One region of the Thauera sp. DNT-1 genome, then DNA from elsewhere that is predicted to be linked to it. Evidence: predicted binding sites of a transcription regulator. Region 1 holds the regulator's gene; each other region holds the start of a gene.
The links. The regulator sigma-54, encoded in region 1, starts transcription at its own class of promoters, with help from an activator protein. The targets are predictions, from matches to a motif close to TGGCACGCTTNCTGCTNA.

Region 1 (5,710 bases):
CGAGGCCTGACCCCGTCGACGCCGACATGGGCGAGCCGAGCCTGCGCGAACGTGCGCTCCGCCATCTCGCCCGGCGCGACCACTCGCGCGCCGAACTTGCGCGCAAGCTCGCACCCCATGGCGAGCCGGCCGAGATCGAAGCGGTGCTCGAGCGCATGCGCGAGCTCGGCCTGCAGTCCGACGAGCGCTACGCCGAGGCCTTCGTGCGCGGCAAGGCGGCGCGCTTCGGCACCGCACGATTGCGCAACGAGCTCGTGCGGCGAGGCATCGACCGTGACCGGATCGACGAGGCGCTCGCCGACGAGTGCGTAGAATCCGAGATCGAGCGGGCGCGCGCGGTGCTGCGCGGCCGCTTCGCCACCCCACCCGCCGACGCACGCGAATGGGCGCGCCAGGCGCGCTTCCTGCAAACCCGGGGCTTCGCCCCCGAGCTGATCCGCAAGCTGCTGAAAGAGCCCTACGATGAGTCTGCTTAAGGTCGCCGGCCTGCAAAAGCGCTACAAGGCGCGCACCGTGGTGCATGACGTCGGCTTCGAGGTCGGCTCGGGCGAGGTCGTCGGCCTGCTCGGTCCCAACGGCGCCGGCAAGACCACCTGCTTCTACATGATTGTGGGTCTGGTGCGCGCCGACGGCGGCCAGATCGCCCTCGACGGCACCGACCTCACCCACCTGCCGATCCACGCCCGCGCGCGCTTGGGCCTGTCCTACCTGCCGCAGGAGATGAGCGTGTTCCGCAAGCTCAGCGTGGCCGAGAATATCCGCGCCGTGCTCGAACTCCAGGGGCTCGAACGCCGCCAGATCGAGGAGCGGCTCGAGGAACTGCTGATGGAACTGGGCATCCATCACCTGCGCGACAACACCGCGATCTCGCTCTCGGGCGGGGAGCGCCGGCGCTGCGAGATCGCCCGCGCGCTCGCCACCGACCCGCGCCTGATCCTGCTCGACGAGCCCTTCGCCGGAGTCGATCCGATCGCGGTCATCGACATCCAGAAGATCATCCGCTTCCTCAAGGAGCGCGGTATCGGCGTGCTGATCACCGACCACAACGTGCGCGAGACCTTGGGCATCTGCGACCGCGCCTACATCATCAGCGAAGGTCGCGTGCTGGCGAGCGGAGAACCTACCGAGATCATCGAGAACGAGCGCGTGCGCCAGGTCTACCTCGGCGAGCACTTCCGCCTGTGAGCCCGCCCTCCTGCCGACCGCGATGAAACCCAGCCTCCAGCTCAAGCTCTCCCAGCACCTCACGCTGACGCCCCAGCTGCAGCAGTCGATCAAGCTGCTGCAGCTGTCTACGATCGAGCTGAACCAGGAGATCGAGCGCGTGCTGCTCGAGAATCCCATGCTCGAGCGCGAGGATGGCGACGGCGGCGTCGACTACGCCCCCGCGCCGCCGCCGGGCAACGCGCCCGAGCGCGAAGCCGCGCCGGAACCCGCCGCCGAACCGGCGGGCGAGTCGATCACGCACGAGGGCGGCGAAGGCAGCAGCGAGGACGAGGGCATCGACTGGTCCAACGTGGGTCAGGGCGCGTCCAGCCGCAGCGAGGACGACGAGGACGGCGACTACCAGGACATCCAGGCCGCCGGCGTGTCGCTGCGCGAACACCTCGACCAGCAGGTCGCCCTCTCGCCCCTGTCCGACCGCGACCGCGCGCTGGTGCGCTTCCTGATCGAGGCGCTCGACGACGACGGCTACCTGCACCAGCCGCTGGAAGATCTCCTCGAGCTGCTGCCGCAGGACGCCGAGGTCGATCTCGACGAGCTCGCCATCGCCCTGCGCCACGTGCAGAGCCTCGAGCCGGCCGGGATCGGCGCGCGCAGCCCGCAGGAATGTCTGGCCCTGCAGCTCCAGGCCTTGCCCGAGTGCCCGATACGCCCTCTCGCTCTCGAGATCGTGACCAGCCACCTCGAACTGCTCGCGGAGCGCAACTTCGCCCGTATCCGCAAGCTCACCGGCTGTGACGACGAGGGTCTGCGCGAAGCGCAGGCCCTGATCTGCAGCCTCGACCCCCACCCCGGCTCGCGCTACTCCACCGCCGAGACGCGCTACGTGCTGCCCGACGTCGTCGTGCGCAAGCTGCGCGGCCAATGGACCGTGAGCCTGAACCAGGAAGCGATGCCGCGTCTGCGCATCAATCGCCTCTACGCCAGTCTGCTGCAGCAGAACCGCGCACAGGGCGGCGGCCTGGGTGGACAGCTGCAGGAGGCGCGCTGGCTGATCAAGAACGTCCAGCAGCGCTTCGACACCATCCTGCGCGTGTCCCAGGCCATCGTTGACCAGCAACGGCAGTTCTTCGATCATGGGGACGTGGCGATGCGGCCACTCACCCTAAGGGAGATCGCAGACCAGCTCGAGCTGCACGAATCCACCGTCTCGCGCGTCACCACGCAGAAGTACATGGCGACGCCGCGCGGGGTCTTCGAGCTCAAGTACTTTTTCGGCAGCCATGTCGCGACCGACACCGGCGGTGCGGCTTCCTCCACGGCGATTCGCGCGCTGATTCGCCAGCTGGTGGACGCGGAAGACAGCAAGAAGCCGCTGTCCGACGCCAGGATCGCCGAAATCCTCGGCCAACAGGGAATCGTCGTGGCGAGGCGCACGATCGCCAAGTACCGCGAGTCCCTCAACATCCCGCCGGTCAGCCTGCGCAAATCCCTCTGACAACAACAGGAGTCATCCATGAATCTGAACATCACCGGGCGCCACGTCGAAGTCACCCCCGCCATCCGCGAATACGTGACCTCCAAGCTCGATCGCGTCATCCGCCATTTCGACAACGTCACCAGCGTCACCGTCATCCTGTCGGTCGAAAAGCTCAAGCAGAAAGCCGAGGTGACGCTGCACGTGCGCGGCAAGGACCTCTTCGTCGAAGCGGACGACGCCGACCTCTACGCGGCGATCGACGCGATGACCGACAAGCTCGACCGTCAGGTTCAGAAGTACAAGCAGAAGCAGTCCGACCATAACCACGAGTCGCTCAAGCACCAGGTCCCCGAGGCCTGAGGACCGGCTTGAAGCTCCCCGTCCGGGGTGTGGTTATAATGCGCGCGTTTTCACGAAGCGCGGCCGCACACGCCCCGGACCGGATTCCCGCCCCCCTGGCGGCAGCTGACGGAAGAGTGCGCGAGCCCACCTGCGAATGAGCCTGATATCCCAACTCCTGCCGCTTTCCAACGTGGTGATCGATCTCGACGCGAGCAGCAAGAAGCGCGTCTTTGAACAGGCCGGCCTGCTGTTCGAGAACAACCAGGGCATCGCCCGCAGCACCGTGTTCGACAGCCTGTTCACCCGCGAACGCCTCGGCTCGACCGGACTGGGTCAGGGCATCGCCATCCCGCACGGCCGCATCAAGGGGCTCAAGGACGCCGCCGGCGCTTTTCTGCGCCTGGCCACCCCGGTGCAGTTCGACGCTCCCGACGGCCGTCCGGTGGACATGCTGTTCGTGCTGCTCGTGCCCGAACAGGCCAACGAAACCCATCTGCAGCTGCTGTCCGAGCTCGCGCAGATGTTCAGCGACCGCGAGTTCCGCGAGACCCTGCACGGCGCGACGGATGCCGCACAGATCCACCGCCTGTTCGTGAATTGGGGTGCCGATGCGGCAAACCAGCCTGACCCGGCTGTATGAGGCGCACCGCGAAAGCCTGAGCCTCGTCCACGTCAGCGGACCGATCGGTGCCCGTCTGTCGGTCGCCGAAGAGCGCATCTGGCCGGCCGACCTCGTCGGCCACCTCAACCTGATCCACCCCACCCGGCTACAGGTGCTCGGCGCCGCAGAGCTCGCGTGGGCGCAACGCCAGGCGAACGAGAAGGTCGCCCACCACCTCAACGAGATCCTCTCGGCGCACCCCCCCGCGATCATCGTCGCCGACGGCTGCGAGATCCCCAACATCCTCCACGGCATCTGCGAGGCGCACGACGTCGCGCTGTTCACCGCGCGCCACCCCTCGGCGAGCGTGATCGACCAGCTCCGCCTCTACCTGTCGCGCGAGCTCGCCGAGAAGGTCTCGCTGCACGGCGTGTTCATGGACGTGCTCGGGCTCGGCGTGATGATCACCGGCGATTCCGGCGCGGGCAAATCCGAGCTCGGCCTCGAGCTGATCTCGCGCGGCCACGGCCTCGTCGCCGACGACGTGGTCGAGCTGTCGCGCATCGCGCCCACGGTGCTCGAGGGCCGCTGCCCCGAGATGCTGCAGGATTTCATCGAAGTGCGCGGCCTCGGCCTGATCAACATCCGCACCATCTTCGGCGAGACCGCGTGCCGGCGGAAGATGCGCCTGCGCCTGATCTGCCACCTCGACCGCCGCCAACCCGGTCCCGACGACCCCTGCCGGCTGCCGCTGCAGCAGGAGACGCAGGACATCCTCGGCGTGAAGGTCGCCCGCGTCGTGCTGCCGGTGGCCGCGGGACGCAACCTCGCGGTGCTGCTCGAGGCCGCAGTGCGCTCGACCATCCTCAAGCTGCGCGGCATCGACTCCACCCAGGAATTCATCGACCGCCAGGCGCGCGCGCTGCACGCCGAAGAGGCCTACCGCGCCGACTGAGCCACCCGCACTTGCGGCACGGCGCCGCCGGCTGTTACGCTCGATCGCTTTGCAGCAGCCTACTGGCCGGCCATGAGCTCCACTCCCGATTACCTGGAACGCATCCTCAACGCGCAGGTGTACGACGTCGCCGTCGAAACCCCGCTCGACCTCGCCACCAACCTGTCGGCGCGCACGCACAACCGCATCTACTTCAAGCGCGAGGACATGCAGCCGGTGTTCAGCTTCAAGATCCGCGGCGCCTACAACAAGATGGCGAACCTGTCGCCGCAGGCCTTGAAGCGCGGCGTGATCTGCGCCTCGGCGGGCAACCACGCCCAGGGCGTGGCGCTGTCGGCGGCCAGGCTGGGCGTGCGCGCGGTGATCGTGATGCCGAGCACCACGCCGCAGATCAAGATCGACGCGGTCAAGGCGCGCGGCGGCGAGGTCGTGCTCGCAGGAGAATCCTATTCCGACGCCTACACGCACGCGCTCGAGCTCGAGAAGAGCGAGAAACTCACCTTCGTCCACCCCTTCGACGACCCCGACGTGATCGCCGGCCAGGGCACGGTGGGCCTGGAGATCCTGCGCGCGCACCCGAAGCCGATCCACGCGGTGTTCTGCTGTGTCGGCGGCGGCGGGCTGATCGCCGGCGTGGCGGCCTACATCAAGCGCCTGCGCCCGGAGACGAAGATCATCGGCGTCGAGGCGGTGGACGCCGACGCGATGACGCGCTCGCTCGCCGCGGGCAAGCGCATCGCGCTCGAGCAGGTCGGCATCTTCGCCGACGGCGCCGCCGTCAAGGAGGTCGGTGCCGAGACCTTCCGCCTGTGCCAGCAGTATGTGGACGAGATGATCGTGGTCGACAACGACGCCATCTGCGCCGCGATCAAGGACGTCTTCGAGGACACCCGCTCCATCCTCGAGCCCGCCGGCGCGCTCGCCGTCGCCGGCGCCAAGGAGTACGCCCGCCGCAACAAGCTGCGCGACAAGAGCCTGGTGGCGGTGGCCTCGGGGGCCAACATGAACTTCGACCGCCTGCGCTTCGTCGCCGAGCGCGCGGAGCTCGGCGAGCAGCGCGAGGCCGTGCTCGCGGTGACCATCCCCGAGAAGCCGGGCTCCTTCCGCAAGTTCATCAGCGTGCTCGGCAACCGCAACATCACCGAGTTCAACTACCGCTACGCCGACG
Region 2 (5,710 bases), 1.1 Mb from region 1:
GCCCGGGCGGATCGAAGGCCGCCTTGACGCGGAAGAACTGGCGCACCTCGGCCGTGGTGAACTGCGAACACATCTGGTTGATCTTCTCCAGCCCGACGCCATGCTCGCCGGTGATGGTGCCGCCGAGCGCCACCGACAGCTCGAGGATCTCGGCGCCGAACTCTTCGGCGCGCTCGAGCTCGTCGGGCTGGTTGGCGTCGAAGAGGATCAGCGGATGCAGGTTGCCGTCGCCGGCATGGAACACGTTCATGCAGCGCAGGCCGTACTTGCCTTCCATGGCCTGGATGGCGGTGAGCATCTCGCCGAGGCGCTTGCGTGGAATCGTGCCGTCCATGCAGTAGTAGTCGGGCGAGATCCGCCCCGCCGCCGGGAAGGCGGCCTTGCGCCCGGCCCAGAACCTGAGCCGCTCGGCCTCGTCGCACGACACGCGGATCTCGGTGGCGCCGCTGTCTTCCAGCACCGCGCGCACGCGGGCGATCTCCTCGGCCACCTCCTCCGGCGTGCCGTCGGCCTCGCACAGCAGGATCGCCTTGGCGTCGAGCGGATAGCCGGCGCGCACGAACTCCTCGACCGCCGCGGTCGCGGGCTGGTCCATCATCTCCAGGCCGGCGGGGATGATGCCGGCGGCGATGATCCTCGCCACCGCCTCGCCGGCGCGCACCACGTCGTCGAAGGCGGCGAGCACGCACTGCGCGAGTTGCGGTTTGGGCACGAGCTTGACGGTGACTTCGGTGACCACGATCAGCATGCCCTCCGAGCCGGTGACCAGCGCAAGCAGGTCGTAGCCCGGCGAATCGAGCGCACCCGAGCCGATCTCGACGACCTCGCCCGCAATGGTGACGCCGCGCACGCGCAGCAGGTTGTGCACCGTGAGGCCGTACTTGAGGCAATGCACGCCGCCGGCGTTCTCGGCCACGTTGCCGCCGATCGAGCAGGCGATCTGCGAGGACGGATCGGGCGCGTAATACAGCCCGTAGGGCGCGGCCGCCTCGGAGATCGCCAGGTTGCGCACGCCCGGCTGCACGACCGCGGTGCGTGCGAGCGGATCGAGCCTGACGATGCGGTTGAAGCGCGCCAGCGACAGCAGCACGCCGCGGGTGTGCGGCAGAGCGCCGCCCGACAGCCCGGTGCCCGCGCCACGCGCCACCACCGGCACGCCCATCTCATGGCAGATGCGCAGCACCGCCACCACCTGCGCCTCGGTGGTGGGCAGGGCCACGACCAGCGGCAGCGCGCGGTAGGCGGCGAGGCCGTCGCACTCGTAGGGGCGCAGGTCCTCGCTGTCGTACATCAGCGTCCCGGACGGCAGCACCTTGCTCAAGGCTGCGACCACGCGCGCCTTGTCCACCGCGGAAAAATCGCCCTCGGTCTCACCGAACGGCAGCGCTTCGTTCTCCAGCATCATCCTCGTCTCCTCGCCTGGCCATGCCGATCGAGCATCGACCGCCGCGCCGGCACATCGAAATCCGCGCGGGCGTATCGGGACCGCGGCAATCGCGACTTGCGTCGCTCCTACGAAAACAGAACCGCCGCGAAGCGCGATCCTCCGCCCCCGGAATCCACGCGGGCGTGTCGCGATCTTTGGCGCATCCGAATCCTCGACTCCCCGCGGGACCGGGCAGCTATCCGGAGTATAGAGGCTCGCGCACAGCGCCCGCTTGACGCCTCTTGCTCGCCGGCTTGAAGAAAATTCAACCCTGAAACGGCCCGGCGATGCTTCAGGGCAGCGCGGCCTGCAGCCAGTCCGCGAACGCGGCGCACTCCCAGCGCTCGAGCGCGCCGGGGCGCCAGCACAGGTAGTGCGCGTAGGGCGAGCGCAGCGGGCGCGAGGACAACGCCAGCAGGCGCCCGCTGTCGAACCACGCCGCCCCCAGGCGCTGGCGCACCAGGGCGACCCCGAAGCCGCTCGCCGCGGCATCGTAGGCCAGGCCGAGGTCGTTGAACTGTGCGCCGCGCGCCGGCTCGGGCAGGGCCAGGCCGCAGTGCGCGAACCAGTTCGACCAGGGCTCGAGCGGGCTGCGCACCAGCGCGGTGCCGGCACACTCGGCAAGGCTCGCGAAACCGTCGAAGGGGCCGTGCTCGTCGAGGAAGGCCGGGCTGCAGGCGGGGACCGCCTCGTCGCTCAGCAGCAGGCGGTGCTCGAGGTCGGTGTAGCCCCCGGCGCCATACCGGATCTCGAGCTCCGCCTCTTCCGCGACGACGTCGCGCAGCGGGATCGACACCTGCAGGGTGAGCTCGATGTCCGGCCAGTCGCGGCGGAAGAGCTCGAGCTTGGGCATGACGAACTGTCGGCAGAACGAGGGTGTCACCGCCACGCGCAAGCGCGCCGATGCACCCGGCGCGCGCTCGCCCGGCAATTCGCGCAGCGCCGCGAGCGCGACACCGACCTGCTGCAGGTAGGCCGCCCCCTCGGCGGTCGGGGTGAAGTCGCTGCGCGAGAAGAGCCGCACGCCCAGATGGGACTCGAGCTGGCGCAGGCGATGGCTGACCGCGCTGACGGTCACGCAGAGCTCCTCGGCCGCACGGCTCGCGCTGCGCAGGCGCGCGACCGCCTCGAAGGTGAGCAGGCACTGGATGGGCGGGATGCGGCGGAGCGCCATGGTCGCGGCTCGGGGCCCGTTCGGAAGGATGTCCCCGATTATGCCCCCGCAGCCCCGCTGCCTGCACTGCGACGCCCCCACCCACCTTCCCTCCCGCGCCGAGTTTCGGGTGCGCGCATCCTGCTGTGGCGCGAGAGCGTCATTCTCCCGGTCGCAGGACGAAGCGCCGGATCGGCCCGGCCACTTCATTCGTGCCGCAATTATTCTTCAGGCATTTATCGAATTAATTTTTCATAGTACATCGGCAACTCCGAGTTACTTTCCATGGCCATCGGAAAAGGCGCCGCAAAGGAATTGCCTTTCGCATATCCCTTCGCTTGGAACCCGTTCGGATCTCCACAAGTAGGCTGGATCCGGGTGTCGATTTTTTTTACACAGGCTGCTGAAGAAGAAAAATCTAAAAATTAAAATATCTAAAAAACAGATACTTGCATTATTGGCACACGATTTGCTACGAGATCTCCATACACCTGTAGGAGGGAGTGCCATGAAAGCCAAAAACCTGGTCGTCGCAATGCTCGCCGCGCTCGGCGCATCGTCCGCATCGGCCGCATTGGTCGACCTCAACGGGCTCGGTTACGTCACGTACGGCGATGGCAACAGCTATTCGCTGGCGGTGGCCAATTATTTCGCGTGCGGAAAGGAATACGGCCCCGGCTGTCCTTACAACGTCAAGGGCTCCCCGGGTGCGAGTGAGACCGACCCGCGCATCTACATCGTCCAGGGGGCCGGCGGCCACATCGACAACGAGAACGCGAACATCGACGACGCCTTCGACGCGGCGAACAACGAGCTGTTCTTCACGATGACCTCCGCCAACGAGCCGGGCAGCGATGGCAACAAGAACGCCACCTTCACCGGCGACAAGACCAACACCTGGGATGCGACGCTCGGCGCACTCGACCAGAGCTTCGACTTCTCGAAGAACCTGATGACGTTCTTCTTTGTGAACAACGAACCCAACAGCAACGACGGCCTGACGCAGAACCTCGCCGTCTGGGCCCGCGTGACGCTGACCAACCTCGCCGGCACGACGGTCTACAAGACCTTCGACGTGACCAACGACCCGCGCACGAGCGAACAGCGCGACGGCGACGGCATCGGCGACCTGCCCGCCCCGGGTTACGGCCCCCCGCCGGTCGGAGGCGGTGTCCCGTATGGTGACGTCACGGTCTATACCAGCGAGAGCAACGCCCCCGAGATCACCGACTTCGCCATGTCGGGCGGCCAGGTGTGCGTCGACAAGACCACCAGCACGCTGGTCGATTGCACCACCGCCAGCGCCGGCAGCTTCGATGCGATCAATCACAACCTCGGCGAGAACCAGGCCCCCTACGCGATCACCATTCCCGAACTCGACGATTACATCGGCGGCCTGATGGCGGCGAATGCCAATCTCGACGACTACGTGATGCGGGTCGACCTGCGCTACGGCTGCGTCAGCCCGCCATTCACCATCGACACGCGGGGAAACGACTCCTGCGTCGGTTACGGCACCGCGGTGTCGCAGGACAACAACTTCGAACAGGTCTTCATCAGCACCCGCCTGGCGACGCAACGCGTGCCGGAACCCGGCACCCTGGCGCTGCTCGGCTCGGGTCTGCTGGGTTTCGCGGCCGCCCGCCGCTCCCGCAAGTCCTGAGGCATCGCGGCCACCGCGGCAGCGAAAACCCTCACCGAGCCTCGTCCGGATCCGGCCCTGCCGGCTCCACTTCGGGCAGCCGCGCGTCCCGCGCCGCTGCCCGAACTCTTTTCGGGCGCCTGGGCCGCCCCCCCGTTTCACGGCTAAGATGGAATCCCCCGGACGACAGGGGGCCACACCCCCCCGCCCTCGGGAATCCTCCGGCCGATGCCCTCCCCACATCCGCACCTGCCCTTCCTCGCCTGGCCTGCGCAATGGCGCGAGCATGGGCTGCGCGGCGACCTCGTCGCCGGCATCACGGTCGCGCTGGTGCTGATTCCGCAGGCGCTCGCCTACGCCAAGCTCGCCGGGCTGCCGCCGCACATCGGCCTCTACGCCGCGCTGCTGCCGGCGGTGGTCGCTGCGCTGTTCGGTTCCTGCGGCCAGCTCTCCACCGGGCCGGTGGCGCTCACCAGCCTGCTCGTGGGCGCGAGCATCCTGCCGCTGGGCGCGACCGCCGGGGGTGACCTCGTCGGGCTCGCCCTGCTGCTGGCGCTGCTGTCGGGTTTGATCCAGCTCGCGCTCGGTGTGCTGCGCCTGGGCTGGCTGCTCAATCTGCTGTCGGTGCCGGTGCTGATGGGCTTCGTCAACGCCGCCGCGCTGATCATCTGCCTGACCCAGATCCCTCCGCTACTCGGCTTGGCCATGCCGCACTCCGATCACCTGCTGGTCGATTTCGTGCGTGCGCTCGGAGGGCTCGACGCACTGCAGCCCGCCGCGGCGGCCTTCGGCGTCGGCAGCCTGGCCGTGCTGGTGGGGCTCAAGCGCCTGTGGCCGCGCTTGCCCGGCGTGCCGCTGGTGGTGGCGGCGACGATCGCGCTATCGGCCTGGACCGGCTTCGCTGCCCAAGGCGGAGCGGTGGTGGGCGCAGTGCCGGCCGGCCTGCCCCGCTTCAGCCTGCCGCCGCTGCGCCCGGAGCTGATCGCCGCGCTGCTGCCGGCCGCCTTCGTGGTGGCCATGGTGAGCTTCATGGAGGCGGCCTCGAGCGCCAAGCTGATCTGCGGCCGCACCCGCCAGCCTTGGAACCAGGACCAGGAGCTCGTCGGCCAGGGCCTGGGCAAGCTCGCCGCCGCCTTCACCGGCGGCCTGCCGGTGAGCGCCTCGTTCTCGCGCTCGGCGCTCAACTACGCCAACGAGGCGCGCACCGGCCTGTCCTCGCTGGTCACCGCCGCCTTCGTGCTGGCCGCCCTGCTGTGGCTCACCCCGCTGCTGTGGCACCTGCCCAAGCCGGTGCTGGCGGCGATCATACTGCAGGCGGTCGCCGGGCTGATCGACACCGGAGTGATGCGGCGCGCCTGGCGTGCGAGCCGCGACGACGGCGCCGCCGCGGCGATCACCTTCCTCGCCACCCTCGCCTTCGCGCCCAACATCCAGAACGGGGTGTTCACCGGCCTGATCCTGTCGCTCGCGCTGCTGGTGTATCGCGGCA
Region 3 (5,710 bases), 2.0 Mb from region 1:
GCGAGCACCTTGGCGAACAGCTCGCCCACGCCGGCCACCGCCTGCAGGAGGACGCCCGCCTCGAACGCGGCGAGTGCCGCATCGACGGCCAGGGCGCGCAGGTGGATGCGACGCTGGAGACGCGCTGGCGGCGGGTGCTCGAATCCATCGGCCACGAGCGCGCGCGCTGGCACGTTGCGGAGGAAGCGGAGGCGGGCGACGCGACCGGCCCGGTTGCCGACACCGCCCCGCCCGCGCCGGAGCCGCCGGCATGAACCGTCACCAGGCGCTGTGGCGCGACTTCCTCGGCGACGGCCGCCGCCTGGTCGAGGGCTGCAACCCGCTCGAGGTCTCCGGCCGCCTCACCCGCATCAACGGCCTGGTCATGGAAGCGGCCGGCATCAAGCTGCCGCTCGGGTCGGGCTGCCGCATCCTGGTGCCCGGCGGCGGCGCGGTCGAGGCCGAGGTGGTCGGCTTCAACGGCGACAAGCTCTACATGATGCCCACCGACGACGTCTTCGGCCTGGCGCCCGGCGCGCGCGTGCTGCCGATGGAAGTCGGTGTGCCGCGCCTGGTCCCGGGCAAGCGCATCGGCCCGCGCCGGCGCGCCGCCGACCGCGCCAAGCACCTGCCGGTGGGCGACGCCCTGCTCGGCCGCGTGGTCGACGGCGCCGGCCGCCCGCTCGACGGCCAGGGCCCGCTGCACACCCAGGAGACGCGCTCGCTGCAGGGGCGTGCCATCAACCCGCTCGCACGCGCGCCGATCGCACAGCCGCTCGACGTCGGCGTGCGCGCGATCAACGCGCTGCTCACCGTCGGCCGCGGCCAGCGCCTCGGCCTGTTCGCCGGTTCCGGCGTGGGCAAGTCGGTGCTGATCGGCATGATGGCGCGCTACACCGAGGCCGAGGTCATCGTCGTCGGGCTGATCGGCGAGCGCGGCCGCGAGGTCAAGGAGTTCATCGACCACAGCCTGGGCCCCGAGGGCCTGGCGCGCTCGGTGGTGGTGGCGGCGCCCGCCGACACCAGCCCGCTGATGCGCATGCAGGGCGCGGCCTATGCCACCACGGTGGCGGAGTACTTCCGCGACCAGGGCAAGCAGGTGCTGCTGATCATGGACTCGCTGACGCGCTATGCGATGGCGCAGCGCGAGATCGCGCTCGCGATCGGCGAACCGCCGGTCACCCGCGGCTACCCGCCGAGCGTGTTCGCCCGCCTGCCCGCGCTGGTCGAGCGCGCTGGCAACGGCCCCGAGGGCGGTGGCTCGATCACCGCCTTCTACACCGTGCTCGCCGAGGGCGACGACCAGCAGGACCCGATCGCCGACGCGGCGCGCGCCATCCTCGACGGCCACTTCGTGCTCTCGCGCAATCTCGCCGACCAGGGCCACTACCCGGCGATCGACATCGAGCAGTCGATCTCGCGCGCGATGCACAACCTCGTCGGCGACGACCACTTCAACGTGGTGCGCCAGTTCAAGCAGTTCTTCTCGCGCTACCAGCGTTCTCGCGACCTGATCGCCGTCGGCGCCTACCAGCCCGGCGGCGATCCCCTGCTCGACATGGCCGTCAAGCTCTACCCCAGGCTCGAAGCCTTCCTGCAACAAGGCATCCAGGAACACGAAACCTACGAGGGTGCCCTGCAGAAGCTGGCGCAGGTGTTCGGGTGAGAAAGGCACGAGGCGCAAGCGCTCCCGCTCGCCCGTAGGAGCGAAGCCAGCCGCGATCGGGCGGCGAAGCTGCGCCGCCGCGGGGCCGAAGCGCCGCGATCGCGACTGGCGTCGCTCCTGCACCCGCGACATCGATCGCGAGCATTTCGTCACGGTCGAGGACGAGCCGACCGAAATATGCCCACCTCGGGCATCCGGCGAACGGCTAGAATGCTGTTTGCAACGCCCCCGTGACACGACGCCGATGCCCGCCTCCTTCCACCTCCAGCCCCTGCTCGACCTCGCCAGCACCCGCACCGACGAGGCTGCGCGTCGCCTGGGCGAACTCGTCGCCGCCGAACGCGACGTGGAACAGAAGCTGAAGATGCTCGAGGACTATCGCACGGAATATCACGAGCGCTTCGTGCAGGCCGCGCGCGACGGCCTGAGCGCGGACGCATGGCGCAACTATGGCGCCTTCATCGCCAAGCTCGACGACGCGATCGCCGCGCAGCGCAAGGTGGTCGAGCAATCGCGCGCGCGCACCGTCGAGGGCCAGCAGGCCTGGCTCGCCCAGCGCACCAAGCTCAAGGCCTTCGACACCCTCGCCCAGCGCCACCAGCACGCGGTCGCGCGCAGCGAGGCGCGCCAGGAGCAGAAGCAGTCGGACGAGCACGCCGCCCGACGCGGTGGCGAGGACGCCTGACGCGGGAAGCCGCGGCAGCCGCCCGACCCGGTGACACACCCATGGCATGAGGCTTGCTTTTGATGGGCTGTCGGATCGTCCGCGATCCATCGCATCCAGCCCACGAGAGGCCCGCAACCATGTCCGCACCGTTCTCCCCCTCCAGTCTCGGCAACGTCGCGCAGCTTCGCCTCGGCGCGCAGCAGGCCCGCATCGGCATCTCCGCCCTGGACGGCCTGGGCGCGCAGCCCGACAGCTTCTCGCGCACGCTCGAGAACCGCATGAACACGCCCGAGCCGGCGCCGCGCAAGCCCGAGTCGCCCCCCCCGGCCCCGCGACCGCCCGAGCGCACGGCCTCCGCCGAACCCGCACGCGAGCCCGAGCGCCCTGCCGGCAGCGGCCCCGCCGCGGGTGACCGCAGCGCCGGGCCCGCCACACAGGCGGACGCAGGCAAGGCCGCCGCTTCCGGTACGTCCGCACCTGACAAGGGCGCTACGGACGCTCGCACCGGCGGGGCGGGCGCCGCCGCCGACGAGGACGCCGCCACCGCGCAGGCGGACGCCGCCGGCGAAGCAGCCGATGCCGCCGCTTCGCCGCAGGCCGTCGCGAGCCAGGCGGGCCACGCCGCGCGCCTCGCCGCCCTGGCCGCGGGCGCCGTGGTCGATGCCGACGCAACATCTGCCGATACGGTCACCGCGACGGCAAGCTCGCCCACCGACCCGGCAGCCCTTGCCGGCCTGCCGGCAGCGATTGCCGCACTGCTCGCCGGTCGCGCCGAAGCCCCCTCCGGCGCGGATGCGACCGGCTCCGAAGCGGGCACGCTGCAGCTGGTTGCGGACGGCGGGCGCAAGTCGCTTCAGAATTCCGCACTGCTGCCGAAAACCGATCTGTCGGCCACGGCTGGCGGCAACACCGGTCCCGATGGCAACGCCACGCCGGCCTTCCTGCTCCAGGGCCGCGAGTTCGCCGCCGCAACCATGGCGGCTCGCGGCGCGAGCGGCGCCGGTGCAGGCGGCACCGCGGCGGATGGCCTCGAGGTGCCGGGCACGAGCAACGCGAACGGCAACCTGCCGGCCGGCCTGGCGCACACGCATGGCGCGACACATCTGCTGCGCCAGGCGTCCTCCGCGCACGCCGCATCGCCGCAGCTGCCGGTGGCGACCCCGGCCGGCGAGCAGGGCTGGGCGGAAGACGTCGGCAATCAGGTGCGCTGGATGCTCGGCCGTGCCGAGAGCAAGGCCGAACTCGTGCTGACGCCGCCGAACATGGGCAAGCTCGAGGTGTCGATCAACCTCGCCGGCGACCAGACGACGGCGCAGTTCATCGCCTCGAGCCAGGCCGCGCGCGACGCGCTCGAACGCGCGCTGCCGCAGCTGCGCGAGGCGCTGCAGCAGGCCGGCATCCTGCTGGGCGACGCCAACGTGAGCACCTCCGGCCAGGGCCGCGAGGGCGATGGACGCGAAGGCAGCGGCGGTCGTGGCGAGCGCGGCGAGGCGGGCGCGAGTGGCCACGCCGGCACCGGCGGTGCCGGGGTGTGGCTGAAACAGCAACAGGGGATGGTCGACACCTTCGCCTGAAGCGCGCGAATTGGGGCGGGCTTGCCCCACTAATCGGCGCTTTGGCGGGTGCGGACCTCCCGGATAATTCAATCCGTACTACAGGAGATTCGCATGGCCAAGGCGCCGGCAAAGACCGAGGAAGGCGACGAGACCCCCAAGAAGAAGGGCAAGCTCGGCCTGATCCTCATCATCGTGCTCGTGGTGATCGTGCTCGTGCTCGGCGCGCTCGTCGCGCTGCTGCTGCTCAAGGGCGGCAAGGACAAGGAGCACGAGGAGCCGGCGGCCCACGCCGCGCCGGCTGCGCAGCAGCTGCACACCACCGGCACGGTGGACCTCACCAAGCCGCCCACCTTCATCCCGCTCGACGCCTTCACGGTCAACCTGCGCCGCGACGAGGGCGACCACTACCTGCAGGTGGTCGCCGTGATGCGCGTGGCCGACGCGACCATGGACCCGACGCTGAAGGCCTTCATGCCGGAGATCCGCCACCGCATCAACCTGCTGCTGTCGAGCAAGCTGCCGTCCGAGGTGGCCACCGTCGAGGGCCGCGAGGCCTTGTCGCTGGCGATCACCGAGAGCGTGAACGAGGCGCTCGGCTTCAAGCCGGTGCGCGACGCCGCCGGCAGGCCGGTGCCCAACGGCCCGGTGCAGGCCGTGCTGTTCACCTCCTTCATCATCCAGTAAGGGATCGCCGCCATGTCCGCGGACTTTCTCTCCCAGGAAGAGGTCGACGCCCTGCTGCGGGGCGTCACCGGCGAGTCGGACGAGCCGGTCGCGGACGAAGCCGGCGTCGAGGGCGTACGCCCCTACAACCTCGCCACCCAGGAACGCATCGTGCGCGGGCGCATGCCCACGCTCGAGCTCATCAACGAGCGCTTCGCGCGCTACCTGCGCATCGGCCTGTTCAACTACATGCACCGCAACGCCGAGGTGTCGGCGGGGCCGATCAAGGTGCAGAAGTACGCCGAGTTCGTGCGCAACCTGGTGGTGCCGACCAATCTCAACCTGATCACCGCCAAGCCGCTGCGCGGCACCGGGCTGGTCGTGTTCGACCCCAACCTGGTCTTCCTGGTGGTGGACAACATGTTCGGCGGCGACGGGCGCTTCCACACCCGCGTGGAGGGCCGCGATTTCACCCCGACCGAGCAGCGCATCATCCGCGGCATGCTCGACGTCGTGTTTGCCGAATACGTGCGCGCCTGGGCACCGGTGTTCAATCTGCAGCCCGAGTTCATCCGCTCGGAGATGAACTCGCAGTTCGCCAACATCGCGACGCCCTCCGAGGTGGTGGTGTCGACCAGCCTCTCGGTCGAGTTCGGCGGCTCGCAGGCGGAGATGCACATCTGCTTCCCGTACTCGATGCTGGAGCCGATCCGCGACCTGCTCTATTCCTCGATGCAGAGCGACCACCTCACCTCGGACCGGCGCTGGATCAAGCTGCTGACACGTCAGTTGCAGACCGCCGAGGTGGAACTCGCATGCTCGTTCGGCACGGCGCGGGTGAGCCTGCGCGACATCGTCGACATGCGCGTCGGCGATGTGATCCCGCTCGCGGTGCAGCCGGTGCTGCAGGCCGAGGTCGACGGCGTGCCGGTGTTCGAATGCCGCCAGGGCACGCGCAACGGGCGCTATGCGCTGCGCGTGGAGCGCTTCATCACCGCCGAGGACAACGAACCCCCCATGATTCCGGGAGCCCAGAATGGCTGACGAGAACCTGATTACCGACGACGACTGGGCAGCCGCGATGCAGGAACAGGCCGCCGCCGAGGAAGGCGGCGACAGCGAAGCCGATCGGGTCGCCGCCGAGCTTGCGGCCGCGGCGATGGGCGACTCGCCCTACCA

Region 2: ACZ5PP_RS20590 (PEP-CTERM sorting domain-containing protein) is a predicted target of sigma-54. The motif match lies at 3,038-3,055, and genes of this name have one in related genera.
Region 3: ACZ5PP_RS06215 (flagellar hook-length control protein FliK) is a predicted target of sigma-54. The motif match lies at 2,373-2,390, and genes of this name have one in related genera.

The regions. Positions count from the first base shown of each region.
Region 1 is NZ_AP043752.1:3,378,948-3,384,657, reverse strand. It holds gene recA (recombinase RecA) at 1-10, shown strand, start outside; gene recX (recombination regulator RecX) at 27-476, shown strand; gene lptB (LPS export ABC transporter ATP-binding protein) at 463-1,185, shown strand; gene ACZ5PP_RS15615 (RNA polymerase factor sigma-54) at 1,208-2,662, shown strand; gene hpf (ribosome hibernation-promoting factor, HPF/YfiA family) at 2,681-3,004, shown strand; gene ptsN (PTS IIA-like nitrogen regulatory protein PtsN) at 3,141-3,626, shown strand; gene hprK (HPr(Ser) kinase/phosphatase) at 3,595-4,542, shown strand; gene ilvA (threonine ammonia-lyase, biosynthetic) at 4,615-5,710, shown strand, end outside.
Region 2 is NZ_AP043752.1:4,492,576-4,498,285, reverse strand. It holds gene ACZ5PP_RS20600 (FAD-linked oxidase C-terminal domain-containing protein) at 1-1,405, opposite strand, end outside; gene ACZ5PP_RS20595 (LysR substrate-binding domain-containing protein) at 1,719-2,600, opposite strand; gene ACZ5PP_RS20590 (PEP-CTERM sorting domain-containing protein) at 3,088-4,242, shown strand; gene ACZ5PP_RS20585 (SulP family inorganic anion transporter) at 4,450-5,710, shown strand, end outside.
Region 3 is NZ_AP043752.1:1,341,446-1,347,155, forward strand. It holds gene ACZ5PP_RS06200 (flagellar assembly protein FliH) at 1-254, shown strand, start outside; gene fliI (flagellar protein export ATPase FliI) at 251-1,645, shown strand; gene fliJ (flagellar export protein FliJ) at 1,890-2,330, shown strand; gene ACZ5PP_RS06215 (flagellar hook-length control protein FliK) at 2,450-3,886, shown strand; gene ACZ5PP_RS06220 (flagellar basal body-associated FliL family protein) at 3,980-4,552, shown strand; gene fliM (flagellar motor switch protein FliM) at 4,565-5,575, shown strand; gene fliN (flagellar motor switch protein FliN) at 5,568-5,710, shown strand, end outside.